Linked DNA regions of Aggregicoccus sp. 17bor-14. The protein of the gene in region 1 interacts with the protein of each later gene in a pairwise test. Links are inferred from orthologs where the notes say so. Each region holds a gene or a part of one and is shown on either strand. Other genes may lie near its edges.

The links. The genes of interacting proteins can lie anywhere in the genome.
Region 2: the proteins of dnaA (region 1) and dnaB interact in binary tests that used the Escherichia coli proteins (3 or more experiments, as listed by UniProt). The link is inferred for Aggregicoccus sp. 17bor-14 from one-to-one orthologs.

Annotation. Positions count from the first base shown.
Region 1 is NZ_VJZZ01000014.1:90,210-97,944, reverse strand. Bases 2,112-4,914 are described here. They hold dnaA (chromosomal replication initiator protein DnaA), read right to left. Parts: upstream 4,296-4,914; coding sequence 2,928-4,295; downstream 2,112-2,927. Other genes in these bases: rnpA (ribonuclease P protein component), read left to right, coding at 4,852-4,914; rpmH (50S ribosomal protein L34), read left to right, coding at 4,690-4,842; FGE12_RS23775 (N-acetylmuramoyl-L-alanine amidase), read right to left, coding at 2,112-2,490. In the rest of the region: FGE12_RS23780 (PD40 domain-containing protein), read right to left, coding at 1-878; more of FGE12_RS23775, read right to left, coding at 886-2,111; more of rnpA, read left to right, coding at 4,915-5,340; membrane protein insertion efficiency factor YidD, read left to right, coding at 5,366-5,587; membrane protein insertase YidC, read left to right, coding at 5,667-7,445; FGE12_RS23745 (hypothetical protein), read left to right, coding at 7,442-7,735. UniProt on the Escherichia coli protein: Plays an essential in the initiation and regulation of chromosomal replication. Binds in an ATP-dependent fashion to the origin of replication (oriC) to initiate formation of the DNA replication initiation complex once per cell cycle.
Region 2 is NZ_VJZZ01000004.1:187,996-193,357, reverse strand. What follows is about bases 2,467-5,362. They hold dnaB (replicative DNA helicase), read right to left. Parts: upstream 4,655-5,362; coding sequence 3,278-4,654; downstream 2,467-3,277. Other genes in these bases: rpsR (30S ribosomal protein S18), read right to left, coding at 5,285-5,362; rplI (50S ribosomal protein L9), read right to left, coding at 4,803-5,249; FGE12_RS30910 (response regulator), read right to left, coding at 2,467-3,281. Outside these bases: adventurous gliding motility lipoprotein CglD, read left to right, coding at 1-2,231; more of FGE12_RS30910, read right to left, coding at 2,349-2,466. UniProt on the Escherichia coli protein: The main replicative DNA helicase, it participates in initiation and elongation during chromosome replication. Travels ahead of the DNA replisome, separating dsDNA into templates for DNA synthesis.

The sequences.
Region 1 (7,735 bases):
CGCGAGTCCGGACGCCACGCGAGGTCGCGCTCGTCCCCGTGCGTCTGCGCGCCGCTCGCCGCGCGCAGGTCCGTACCGTCCGGGCGCACCACGAAGACGCGGTCGCGCCCCTCGCGGTTGCTGAGGAACGCGAGCCAGCGCCCGTCCGGGCTCCACGCCGGAGACACGTCCTCCAGGTGGAAGAACGTGAGGCGGCGCGGTGGGCCGCCCGCGAGGTCCATCACGTACAGCTCGGGGTCTCCCTCGTGGCTGGAGACGAACGCGAGCTGCTTTCCAGCCGGGCTCACCGCCGGCTCGAAGGCGCCCTCGCGCACCTCGGTGAGGCGGCGCGGCGCAGGCGTGCTCCCCCCCGCGATCCCCTCCCCGGGGCTCCCCACGCGCAGCTGCACCAGGTCGCTGAAGCCCGTGGCATCCGACTCGGCCACGAGCCAGGTGCCATCCGGCCCCCAGCTGGGCGCGCGCGAGCGGGCGCTGGGGCGCGAGAGCGGCTCGGGCTCGTGCGTCGCGCCGGGCTCGAGCGAGAGCAGCATCAGCTGCTCCAGGTGCACGCCCTTCTCCTCGCGCGCGGCGGCAATGGCGAGCGCGCGTCCATCCGGGCGCACCGCCGCGGGGTACTCGTCCGCGGGGCCGCGGGTGAGCGGGCGCTCCTCGCCCGCGGGGGTGACGAGCCACACGTCCTTGTTCCCGCCGCGCTCGGAGACGAAGGCGAGGGCGCCGGGGATGGCCCGGCGCTCGGCGAGGGGGAGCGCCTCCACGGACGGGCCTGCTCCGCCGCAGCCGCGCTGCGTGCAGCCGCCGGCCACGGTGAGCACGAGGGCGAGCAGCGCGCCCGGGCGCACGGTGCGGCGGAGCGGCCTGTCCGGGGAGGCAGTATGCATGAGACTCCTAGCGGATGCGCACCGCGTCCGCGATGACCACCGAGCCGTCCGTGGTCCAGCGGCTCAGCTGCACCTTGTTCCAGCCCGCGCTGAAGCTCCAGGTGCCCAGCGCGTTCCACTGGCTGCCGTTGACGCGCTGGTCCTTGCTCACGGTGGCCAGCTTGGTGCCCGCCGCATTGTAGATGATGAAGGGCGCGGCCGCGGCGCGGTTGGTCCCGGCGGTCCACCACGCATCGATGGTCTTCGTCCCGGCGGCCGGCAGGTAGAACCAGAAGGTGGCCGGGTCGCTGATGGCTGCGGTGCTCGCGTAGTAGTAGCCGCTGCCGTAGTAGCCCGCGGTGCTCGAGGTGCTGGTCCAGTTGCCCGAGACCTCGATGCGCGCCTTGGCGCTGTCGTTGTTCGCGTTGTTGCTGTCCACCACGAACGAGGTGGAGGTGGTGCTGCCGCAGTAGCTGTTGATGCGGTTGAGGTAGTCCGTCCACGGCCAGTTGGGGCCCGGGTCGGTGCGGCTCGCGGGCTGCAGCTTGCCGTGGCCCACGATGTGGTAGCGGTCGCGGGGAATCGCCTGGCCCTTGGAGATGTCGCAGGAGAGCTTCGCGCTCGCGTCGATCTGCCCCGCGGGGAAGGAGGTCTGGCTCGCGTAGCCGCCGTGCTCGATGCCCACCGCGAAGTGGTTCACCGAGTAGCCGTTGCGCCAGCACTCCACGCTGGAGTTGAGGCTGCAGTCGTAGCTCGCGCCCACGTGCCAGGCGCGGTTCGCCTCGCGCACCAGCTGGCTGATCTCCGAGCCGCTCTCGTTCACCACGTAGTGCGCGCTCACCTGGGAGGCCGAGTTGACGAGCCAGCTCCAGCAGCTCGAGTAGCTGCCCTCGCAGGTGTGGATGACGATGAACGCCGGGTCGCCGATGTCACCGGCCGGGCGGCTGTTGTAGTTGGGGCTGGGGCGCCAGATGGAGGCCGCGTAGTCGGGGCCCGCGGTCATCGCGCGCACGCTGCGCTCGTACTTCGCCTGCACCTCGCGCGGCAGCAGGCTCACCGCCACCTCGCCCGCGGGGGTGGTGGCCATCGCTCCGTCGCGCAGCGCGCGGTACACCTCGTTGTGCACGTACTCGGAGCGCGCCTCCTCGTTCTCGATGCCGCTCAGGCGCACCGCCGCGGGCGCCCACGCGCCCAGGTCCGCGCGGTCCACGCCCAGCTCGTCCGCATACGCGCTCAGCAGCGCGGCGCCGGCGCGCAGGTGCGAGAGCGCGTCCGTCTTCGCCGCCTCCACGCTGACGCCCGCGAGCGCGGCGCCCTTCTCCAGCTGCTCGCCGCGCAGCGCGAGGATGCCGAAGGCCGCAGGGCGCCCCTCGAACTCCACCTCGCCCCTCACCATCTCCCAGCGCGTCTCCGCGTAGCCGATGGCCTTGAGCAGCTCCGAGGGCACGTTGTACTCGGCCGCCGCGCTCTCGAAGAGCGGGTCCAGCGCCTGCGGGGTGCGGCCCGCCTCGGGGTTCACGGCGGTGGGGGTGGCAGTGTCCTCGGCAGGAGCGGAGTCCTCGGGGTCCCCGCACGCCGCGAGGGCGAGCGCCGCAGCGGCGGCGGCAGCAAGGGTGGAGCGCGACAGATTCATGGGACGGTCCTTCGGCAGCGGGTGGGGAGCATCACGTCAGGGCGTCCACCACGTGCGGTTTGGAGGCCCGCGCGCAGCACGCCGGGGGCGGGGCCTGAGCAGCGTCCGTGCCATTGCGCGTCATGAGGCCTCCGTCAGAGGACGACGCGGCGCGTGAGCGACCCGCACCCACAGCGGCGCCTGACCGAAAGCAGTTCAACGGCGGGAGGGGCCGCGGCGCGTGTCCCGCACCGTGGGGCGAGCGGAAGTTGCGAGATTGACTGGCGAGTCAATCCGGCGGAGCGGAAAGGGCCGCTGCAGGTGTGGGCGGAGCGCGCACGCCGCAGGGTGACCGAATTTCGGCGAGCCGCGCGTAAAGGCGCTTTGCGGGGGCGCGCAGCGGGGAACCCGGCACCCTCACCCCGACCCTCTCCCTGGGGGAGAGGGAGGACACGGACTCAGTGCGAGCCGAGCTTGCCCTCGAGCTCGTCGAGCTCGCGCTTCACCGCGGGGTCGGTGTCGCGCAGGCGCTCCACCTTGCGCACCGCGGAGATGACGGTGGAGTGGTCCTTGGCGAAGTGCACGCCGATCTCCGGGAAGCTGCACTTGGTGAGGCGGCGGCTCAGGTACATGGCCACCTGGCGCGCATGGGCGAGCGCCTTGTGCCGCCGGTCCTCCTTCAGCGCCTCCGCGGCCACGCGGTAGTAGCGGGCCACCTCGCGCTGGATGGTCTCCACGTCCAGCGGGCGGTTCGCGGGCAGCAGGTCCTTGAGCACGTGCGCGGCGAACTCCTCCGTGACGGCCTGACCCGTGAGCGAGTGCACCGCGCTCACCTTGACGAGCGCGCCCTCCAGCTCGCGCACGTTCTTGTGCACGTTCTTGGCGATGAAGTGGCACACCCCGTCCGGGACGCGGAAGCCGTCCGCCTCGGCCTTCTTCTTGAGGATGGCGACGCGCGTCTCGTAGTTGGGCTCCTGGATGTCCGTGATGAGGCCCATCGCGAAGCGGCTGCGCAGCCGGTCCTCGAGGCCTGGGATCTCCGCGGGCACCGTGTCGCTGGTGAGCACGATGCCCTTGCCCATCTCGTGCAGGGTGTTGAAGGTGTAGAAGAACTCCTTCTGCGTCTCCTCGCGCTTGCCGAGGAACTGCACGTCGTCGATGAGGAGCAGGTCGCACTCCTCGCGGAACTTGCGCCGGAAGTCCGTCATCCGGTGGTCGCGCACGCTCTCCACGAACTCGTTCGTGAACTGCTCGCTGGAGAGGTAGACGATGCGCGCGCTCGGGTCGCGCTCGAACACGCGGTTGCCCACCGCGTGCAAGAGGTGCGTCTTGCCCAGGCCGGTGCCGCCGTAGATGAAGAGCGGGTTGTAGGCCCGCCCCGGCGCATCCGCCACGGCGGCCGCGGCGGCCGCGGGCAGCTGGTTGCTGTCCGCCACCACGTAGGTAGAGAAGGTGAAGCGCGGGTTGAGCCGCGGAGGCCGCGCGAGCGGCGCGCCGCGGGCTGCGCCTTGAACTCCCGGTGCGGGTACGAGCGCCTCGGGCACGGCCGCCACCTCCACCACCTCGTAGGCCACGCGCTGCAGCCCCTCGGCGACGCGCGCGAGCGTGCCCTCGAGCAGCGCGCGGTAGTGGTCGTCCACCCAGTCGCGGAAGAAGCGGTCCGGGACGCCGAGCACGAGCGCGTTCTCGCGCACCTCCAGCGGGCGCATCCGCTCCAGCCAGGTGAGCGCGTAGGTCTTGCCCTCGTGGCGGATCGAATCCAGGGCGAGAGCCCAGGTATTCTCTGCACTTAGGGGCATGGAGGCGGCTTCGGCGAGGGCGGTCACGGGAGGGGTACGCGGGCGCGGCGGGTGGCTCTGCGGGCGAGCGGCCGTGCTAACAAACGCCTCCTGGGCGATCAAGTTCCCGGCCGGAAGCACAGGACTTTCGCCCACTTCGCCCCCTGTTTTCGATCGGCAACGGGCGTGCCGCGCGGAAGGGGTTGTGGCCCCGGCCGGCCCGCCCCCCAAGCCCTAGTGACGGTGCGGAGAACTTGACTCCGCGTGCGGGTGATCCAGACCGATCTGCCAGGCAGGCAGGAAGGGCGGCTCCGGCGCCCCGCGTGCGGCAGGACGTTGACTTGAGTGGGAGATCGGGTTACGAGCGCCGCCTTTTCTTTGATGGGTGTTCGCGCGCGCAGTTCCGCGGGCGTTGGGCACCTTGCCGTCAGGAGCATTCGCCGTGTCCAAGCGCACGTACCAGCCGTCGAAGATCAAGCGCAACCGCAAGCACGGGTTCCGCAAGCGGAACTCCACCCGGGCCGGGCAGGACGTCCTCAAGCGCCGCCGGGCGAAGGGCCGCAAGCGGCTCGTGGTCTCCGCCGCCAAGAAGTAGGCCCGCAGCGTGTCGGCCGAGGAGCTCCCGCAGGCCCGGCCGTCCGAGCGCTTCCCGAAGGCGCAGCGCCTGCGCAAGCGGCGCGAGTTCCTCCAGGTGCAGGAGGGGGGGCAGAAGGTGTCCGCGGACCCGCTGCTCGCCCTCGTGCGCCGCAATGGCCGCCCCTACACCCGCATCGGCCTCACCGTGAGCAGCAAGGTGGGCAATGCGGTGGTGCGGGCGCGGCTGCGGCGCCTCATGCGCGAGCTGTACCGCAAGCGCCGCGCGCGCTGGCCCCTCGGAGTGGACGTGGTGCTCGTGGCGCGCACCTCCGCGAAGGACGCGGGGCTCGCCGAGCTCACGCGCGCCTTCGACCAGCTCGAGCGCCGCATCCCGAAGCTGCCCGGCATGCCCCGCGCCGCCGGCAGCGCCAGCAACGCCGCTCGAAGCAGCAGCAGCAACGCCAGCAGCAGCAGTGCGCCGCCGCCGCCCTCCCCGGAGGACGGGACCCCGCGCTAGGCCTCGCGCCCGGAGCCCTGTGTGCATGAGCCCGCTCGCCTTCCTCCTCGCGCTGCCCATCCGGCTCTACCGGGCGACGCTCTCGCGCCTGCTGCCGCCCAACACCTGCCGCTTCCACCCCACCTGCTCCGCGTACGCGCTGCAGGCGCTCGAGCGCCACGGCGGCCTGCGCGGCCTCTGGCTCACCGTGCGCCGCCTGCTGCGCTGCCACCCCTTCCACCCCGGTGGGCTCGACCCGGTGCCCTGACGGGCGCCTGACCCCGCCTCCCCTCCCCCGCCGCCCGCGCGCGCAGCCCGCGCCGGGAGGCCCCCCGAGACCCGAGACCATGAACGACCCGCTGAACCCCCAGTCCAACGAGTCGCAGCGGCGCCTGATGACCGCGCTCGCGCTGTCCTTCGCCGTCATCGCCGCCTGGCAGCTGTTCGGGCCCAAGCCGCCCGCGCCCACGCCCGGCGCGACGAGCGCCACCGCCACCGCCGATGCCGGCACCGCCGCCCCGGCCGCGACCGCCGCCGTGCCCGCTCCGGGCACGGGCGCCCAGGTGGCCGCGCCCTCCGCCGACGCGCCCCCGGTGCGCACGGTGGAGCGCGCCCGCGAGACCGCCCGCTACCGCTTCAGCTCGGAGGGCGCGGGGCTCACCTTCGCGGAGCTCGAGGGCCCCAAGATGCGCGAGCAGCAGAACACCAGCGTGCGCGAGGGCTTCGGGCTGCTGTTCGGCACCCACAAGATCGACGCGCCGCAGATGAACCTCGCCCACCCGGTCGCCGGCGAGCCCCTGCCCTTCAGCGTCTCCATCACCGGCGCCCAGCCCTTCCCCGCCCAGACGCGCTACGCGGTGCAGGAGGACGCGGGCGGCAACGGCGTGACCTTCGTCGGCCGCAGCGGGCCGTGGGAGCTGACCAAGCGCCTCACCTGGCCGAAGGAGGGCTTCGAGCTCTCGTACGTGGTGACGGTGAAGAACGTCTCCGCGCAGCCGCAGCAGGGCGAGCTGGTGATGCACCACAACCGCGCCATCGACCCGGAGTTCGAGCACGCCCCCTCCTTCTTCGGCGGCGTGGGCAACCAGAGCCTGCCCACCTGCTTCGTCGGTGACGACGCGCACGACCTGCACCCGGGCAAGGAGTTCAAGCCCGCGGACGGCGTGGGCAAGGTGGCCTACTTCGGCATCAACCAGCAGTACTTCCTCTCCGCGCTCTACCCCACCGGCGGCGCGCGCGACGGGCGCTGCGTGCTGAGCGCCACGGCGGACAAGCGCACGGTGGAGGTGGCCTTCCCGCTCAGCGTGGCACCGGGCCAGGAGGTGCAGCTGCCCTTCGGCGCCTACCTCGGGCCCAAGGACCCGGACCTGCTCAAGGCCGTGGGCCTGGGCGTCGCCGGGGCCGCGGGCAGCGTGCACCCGCCGCTCGAGAAGACCATCAACCTGGGCCTCTGGGCGGTCATCGCCAACCTGCTGCTCATCATCCTCAAGTTCTTCCACGGCATCGCCGGCAACTGGGGCGTCGCCATCATCCTGCTCACCGTGCTGGTGAAGCTCGTGCTGCTGCCGCTCACCCACAAGTCCATGGTCGCCATGGAGGGGATGAAGAAGCTGCAGCCGCGCATGGACGAGATCCGCAAGAAGTACGCGAGCGACCGCGAGCGGCAGAACCTGGAGATGATGAAGCTCTACCAGGAGGGCAAGGTGAACCCCCTGGGCGGCTGCCTCCCGATGCTTATCCAGATGCCGGTGTGGATCGCGCTCTTCACCGCCCTGCGCAACAGCTTCGACATCTACTGGGAGCCCTTCGTCGGCCCGGTGTGGCGCGACCTCACCTACAAGGACCCCACCTACCTGCTGCCGCTCGCGCTCGGCGTGACGATGATCATCACCCAGAAGCTGCAGCCGCAGATGATGGACGCGGCCCAGGCGCGGATCATGACCTGGGTGGTCCCCATCGTCTTCACCTTCTCGCTGATGCAGTACCCCGCGGGCCTCTCGCTCTACATCTTCACCAACAACCTGCTCACCATCGTGCAGCAGTGGGGCCTCAAGCGGTGGATCGCCCGGCGCGCGCCCGCGCTCGAGCCGGCCACCGCAGTGAGCGCCGGAGGCAAGCGCAAGTGAGCGCGCCCCTGCCTCCCGCGCCTGGAGCGCCTGCTCCGGCGGACGCCGCCGCCGCGCTCGCGCAGCTACGCGAGCGCACCGTGCGGCTGCTCGCGGACATCCTCGGGATGATGGGCTGCCCCGCGAGCCTCGACGTGAAGGACACCGAGGCGGGCGGCCTCTCGGTCGCGCTGCACTTCGAGGGCGCGCCGCCCCCGGGCGTCGAGGTGGGCAAGCGCAGCCAGGTGATGGACGCGCTGCAGTTCCTCCTCAACAAGATGCTGCAGCGTCCCGGGCAGGAGCGCCGCCAC
Region 2 (5,362 bases), on another replicon or contig:
AGGGCGAGACCGACCCGAACAGCCGCGACACCGACTGTGACGGCCTGCTGGACGGGCCGAGCCAGGGGAGCATGAAGGGCGAGGACCAGAATGCCAACGGCACGGTGGACCCCGGCGAGACCGACCCCACCAAGCTGGACACGGACGGCGACGGCCTCACGGACGGCGTGGAGCGTGGCGTCACGCAGAACCTCGAGCCCTCGCGCTGCACCACCTTCGTCGCAGATGCGGATCCGGCCACGGTGAGCGACCCGACGAAGGCGGACAGCGACGGCGACGGGATGCAGGACGGCGCCGAGGACGGCAACCAGAACGGTAAGGTGGACCCCGGCGAGCTCGACCCCGGCAAGTCGGGGGACGCGAGCCCGCTCGTGGCGCAGGTGTGCAGCACCAACAACCTGAAGCCCGTCACGGTGAAGAAGCTGAGCGCACCGGACCTGACGCTGGGCCTGCCCTCCACGTTCTCGGACGCGGAGCTCAAGGACATGGTCGTGAGCAGCGCGGTGAAGGGCACCATCGGCTACGACCCGGACAGCAAGGTGGCCTTCATCGCCTACAAGACCGGCCAGGTTGGCACCTCGACCACGCCGGATAAGGACGAGGAGGGCCTGCGCGCCACCATCGGCGCCGGTGCACCGTCCACGCGCCAGAACTTCACAACCTGGGACGGCACCGCGGCAACGCAGGCGTTCTACGCGTCGACGGCGACCACGGACCTCGTCGCCTACGCGAACTCGCTGGCTACCTCCCTGGTGGGCTCGGGGGCCGGCGCCCTCACCGGTACCGCGGGCATCAGCGGCCCGTTCAAGATCCAGGCGGAGTTCGTGCACCGCTCGAACCAGAGCGTGATCGTGGTGCTGGCGATCAGCAGCGCGGCTCGCTTCGATGACGCATCGCTGCCGTCACGCCTCGTCATCGAGGACGTGGCCGGCGGCACGGGCCTCGCCCAGTACGTGGACACCAACTCGGTGCAGTGCGAGCCGTTCGTCACGGGCCGCGGCAAGGTGGACTTCCTCTTCGTCGTGGACGACAGCGGCTCGATGGCGACCTCACAGGACTTCCTCGCCAAGGCCGCCACGGACGTGGCGGCGAAGCTGGGCGCCTCCTCGCTGGACTGGCGCATCGGCATGGTCACGACCTCGTACACGACGTCGGGTGAGCCCAACACGAACGTCTTCCGCGGCTACACGACCAACATCGACCAGTTCAAGGCGTGGCTGACGCCCAAGGCGTACTGCGCCTCGGCTACTAACATGTGCGTCGTTCTCGGGACGGCGAACTCGACCAGCTGCACCTCCAACTCGCAGTGCACCGGTGGCACGCTCTGTGACACGGGCATTGGCAAGTGCGCGCCCATCAGCAGCACCCTCGCGAACACCACGTGCTCCGCGAACACCGAGTGTTGGGTAAATATCGATGGCACTCCCACCGAAAAGTCATTGGATGCGGCGCGCGAGGGCCTGAAATTTTCTTGCGGGAGCGTCGCTACCGGTGCTCAGAAGGCGCGCCCGGACGCCATCCCGGTGGTGGTGCTGCTGACCGATACGCGCGACCAGTCCACGGATTCGGTGGCGGCCTTCAACACCTTCTTCCAGACCGGTAACCCCGCCAACCAGTCCATCGCGGTGCACGGCATCATCTGCCCGCCGGACGGCGCTCGCTGTGACTCCCAGGAGGACAACACCAATCCGCGCCATGCTGACGTCATCGCGCAGACCAGCGGCGTGGTGGGCAGCATCCGCGATGCGGCGAACATCACCGCGACGATCAACGGCATCGTGGACAGCACCATCGCGGCCGCGGGCTACAAGCTCGCCAAGCCGCCCATCGGTGCCTCGGTGCGCGTGGGCCTGGAGAGCGTGACCAACCCCACCGCCTGCCCCAGCAACACGGACCTGCCTCGCAGCCGCGTGAACGGCTTCGACGTCAACGGCGTGAGCAAGACGCTCTCGTTCTACGGCGCCTGCCGCCCCGCCTCGACGGGCACGGGCAACGCGGCCGTCTCGTACCGCTACTGGGTGGACGGTAAGAGCGACCCGGACGGCAAGGCGCCGTGCTTCGAGGATCCGAAGTACGACCCGAACGATCCGGACCACTGCCAGGGCAAGCTCTCGTGCGACACCGCTACGACCAACACCTGCATCTGCAAGGCTCCGGTCGCGGGCTGCCCCAGCGGCCAGGTGTTCGACAACCGCACTACCGTGTGCGCCTGCGTGACGCCCATCGGCTAGCGCGCAGTGCACCCTCCGCCGTGGGGCCGCGAGACGGGCCCCACGGCAAGCGAAGACGCCCTCCTCTTTCCGCTGCGGAAGGGGAGGGCGTCGTCGTTTCGGGGGCGCTGGGAAAGGCTAGGAGGCCGAGCGCGCGCGCAGGGCCACGAAGTGGCGGTTCGCCTCGCGCAGCAGGTCCTCGCCCGAGTGCACGTTCGGGTGGGGGAACACGGCGCAGGCCACCCGCAGGGAGGCGGCCACGGGGCCGTTGGGGCCCTCCGCGCTCAGCTCGCGGGCGCGCGCCTCCAGGCGCTCGGCGGCCACGCGTGCGCCGGCGAGGTCCGTCTCCGGCAGCAGGACGATGAACTCCTCCACGTCCGTGCGGAAGAGCCGGTCCGCGCCGCGAAAGAGCGTGCGCACCGCGTGGGCGAGGTCCGCGAGCAGCTGGTCGCAGGCCACGCGCCCCACCTCGTGGCGCAGGCCGGCGTAGTCCTCGAGCCCGAAGAGCAGGAGCGCCGCGGGGCGCCCGTAGCGCCGCGAGCGCGCCACCTCCGCGTCCAGGCTGACCTTCAGCTGCGCGAAGGTGCCCGCGCCGGTGAGCGGGTCGATGGCGCGCAGGAGGCTCAGCTCCTCCTCGGCCGCGGCGAGCCGCTCGCGGTAGTCGCGCACGGTGAGGGCTGCGTGAATGCGCGCCTGCAGCTCGGTGAGCTTGAAGGGCTTGGTGACGTAGTCGTCCGCCCCCAGCTCCATGCCGCGGATCTTCCCGTCCATGTCCCCCATGGCGGTGAGCACGATGACGGGCAGCCCCCGCGTGGCCTCGGCCGAGCGCAGGGCCTGCAGCACGCCGAAGCCGTCTCGCCGGGGCATCATCAGGTCCAGGAGGACGAGGTCCGGCTTGCGCTCGGCGACGCGCGCGAGCGCCTCCTCGCCGTCTCCCGCCACCGCCACCTCGTGGCCCAGCGCGCCGCACAGGTCGCGCAGGAGCGCGCAGGTGACCGCGTCGTCGTCCACCACGAGGATGAGCCGGCCTGCGCCCGGAGCGGGCGGCGCGGGGGTACCGCCCTCGGTCACTGGAAGTCCCCCTTCGCCCGGCTCTCGAAGCGGGTGAACTCCGCGAGGAAGACCAGGTCCACGCTGCCGATGGGACCGTTGCGCTGCTTGGCCACCACGAGCTCCACCGGGATGGCGGTGGAGGAGCGGGGGGCGGCCTCCTCGCCCTCGGGCGGGTCCTCGCGGTGGATGAACATCACCACGTCCGCGTCCTGCTCGATGGAGCCCGACTCGCGCAGGTCCGAGAGCATGGGCTTGCCGCCCTTGCGCTCCTCCACCTTACGGTTGAGCTGGCTGAGCGCGATGATCGGCACCTCCAGCTCCTTGGCCAGCTGCTTGAGCGAGCGGCTGATCTCGGAGACCTCCAGCTGGCGGCTCTCCACCTTGCCCTTCTGGTGCATGAGCTGGAGGTAGTCGATGATGATGAGGCCCAGCCGGTCGTCCTTCTGCTTCAGGCGGCGCGCCTTGGCGCGCAGGTCGAAGGGGGACAGGCCGCCCGAGTCGTCGATGTAGAGCGGCGCGTTGTAGAGCGCGCCCGCCATCTCCTGGAACTTCTCCTCGTCGTGCGGGGTGAGGCGCCCGCCGCGCAGCTTCTTCATGTCCACGCGCGCGCTCGAGGCGAGCAGGCGCATGAGCAGCTGGTCCGAGGGCATTTCGAGGCTGAAGATGGCCACCGCGCGGTTCTCCTTGAGGGCCGCGTTGGTGGCGATGTTCATCGCGAAGGAGGTCTTCCCGATGCCGGGGCGCGCCGCGAGGATGATGAGCTCGCCGCCGTGCAGACCCGTGAGCTGCATGTCCAGGTCGACGAAGCCGGTGGAGAGGCCGGTCACGCCCGTGGCGGCCGCCTTCATCTTGTCCAGCAGGTCGAGCGTCTTCTCCATCAGCGCGGAGACGGGCAGCAGGTCGCCCTCGCGCTTCTTCTCCGCGAGGAGGAACACCTTGCGCTCCGCCTCGTCGAGCAGCACCTCGAGGTCGCCGGTGTCCGTGCTGGCGAGGTCCTGGATCTCCTTGCCCACGCCCGCGAGGCGCCGGCGCAGGGCCTGGTCCTTGACGATGTGCGCGTACTGGGTGGCGTTGGAGGCGAGCGGCACCACCTGGTCCAGCCCCATCAGGTAGCTGGGGCCGCCCACGTGGGACAGCTGCCCGCGCGTCTTCAGCTCCTCGGCGAGCGTGAGGTGGTCCACCTGGCGCGCGCTGCCGTCCAGGCCGAGCATCGCCGCGAAGATCTGCGCGTGCGCGGGGTGGCTGAAGTCGTCCGGGTGGACGACCTCGGCGATGTCCGAGATGAGCGTGTTGTCCTGGAGCACGGCGCCCAGCACCGCGCGCTCCGCGGCGAGATCCTCGTGGACCCGCCGCCCCTCCCGGCCCCCGTCGAGCACATTCAAGTTCTGCATGGCAGCCTCCCAGTGTAGCCGGGGCGAGCGACCCCTGCACCCTAGGGGGCTGCCTGCGGCTGCAGGACGCTGCAAGCCCCTGAAAGCACGAAGGCCGCCCCGGTCTCCCGGGACGGCCCTCGCTCGAAGCGGTGTGCGGCGCGAGGCGCTAGGCCTCGGGCGCGACCTCGACGTTGATCTTGGCGGTCACGTCGCGGTGCAGGCGCAGCTCCACGGTGTGCTTGCCCAGGGTCTTGATCGGCTCGGGCAGGTGGATGTGACGGCGGTCCACCTTCTGGCCGGCGGCGGCGAGCGCCTCGGCGATGTCCAGCGCCGTGACGGAGCCGAACAGCTTGTCCTGCTCACCCACCTTGCGGCGCAGGGTGACGGCGACGGCGCCGACCTTCTTGGCCTGCTCCTCCGCACCGGCGCGCAGCTTGGCGCTGCGCGCGCTCTGCACGGCCTGCTCGTGCTGCAGCTGGCGCAGGTTCTGCTCGCTGGCGAGCACCGCCAGCTTGCGGGGCAGGAGGTAGTTGCGGCCGAAGCCGTCCTTGACCGTGACGAGCTCGCCGGACTTGCCGAGGTTGTCGATGTCCTCTCGAAGAATGACCTTCATGTTCGTTCTCGATTCTTCCCGAAAGGGCGGGCGGGCTAGCCGACCAGCGCGTTGTAGGGGATGAGCGCGATGCCGCGGGCGCGCTTGATGGCCACCGCCACCTCGCGCTGGTG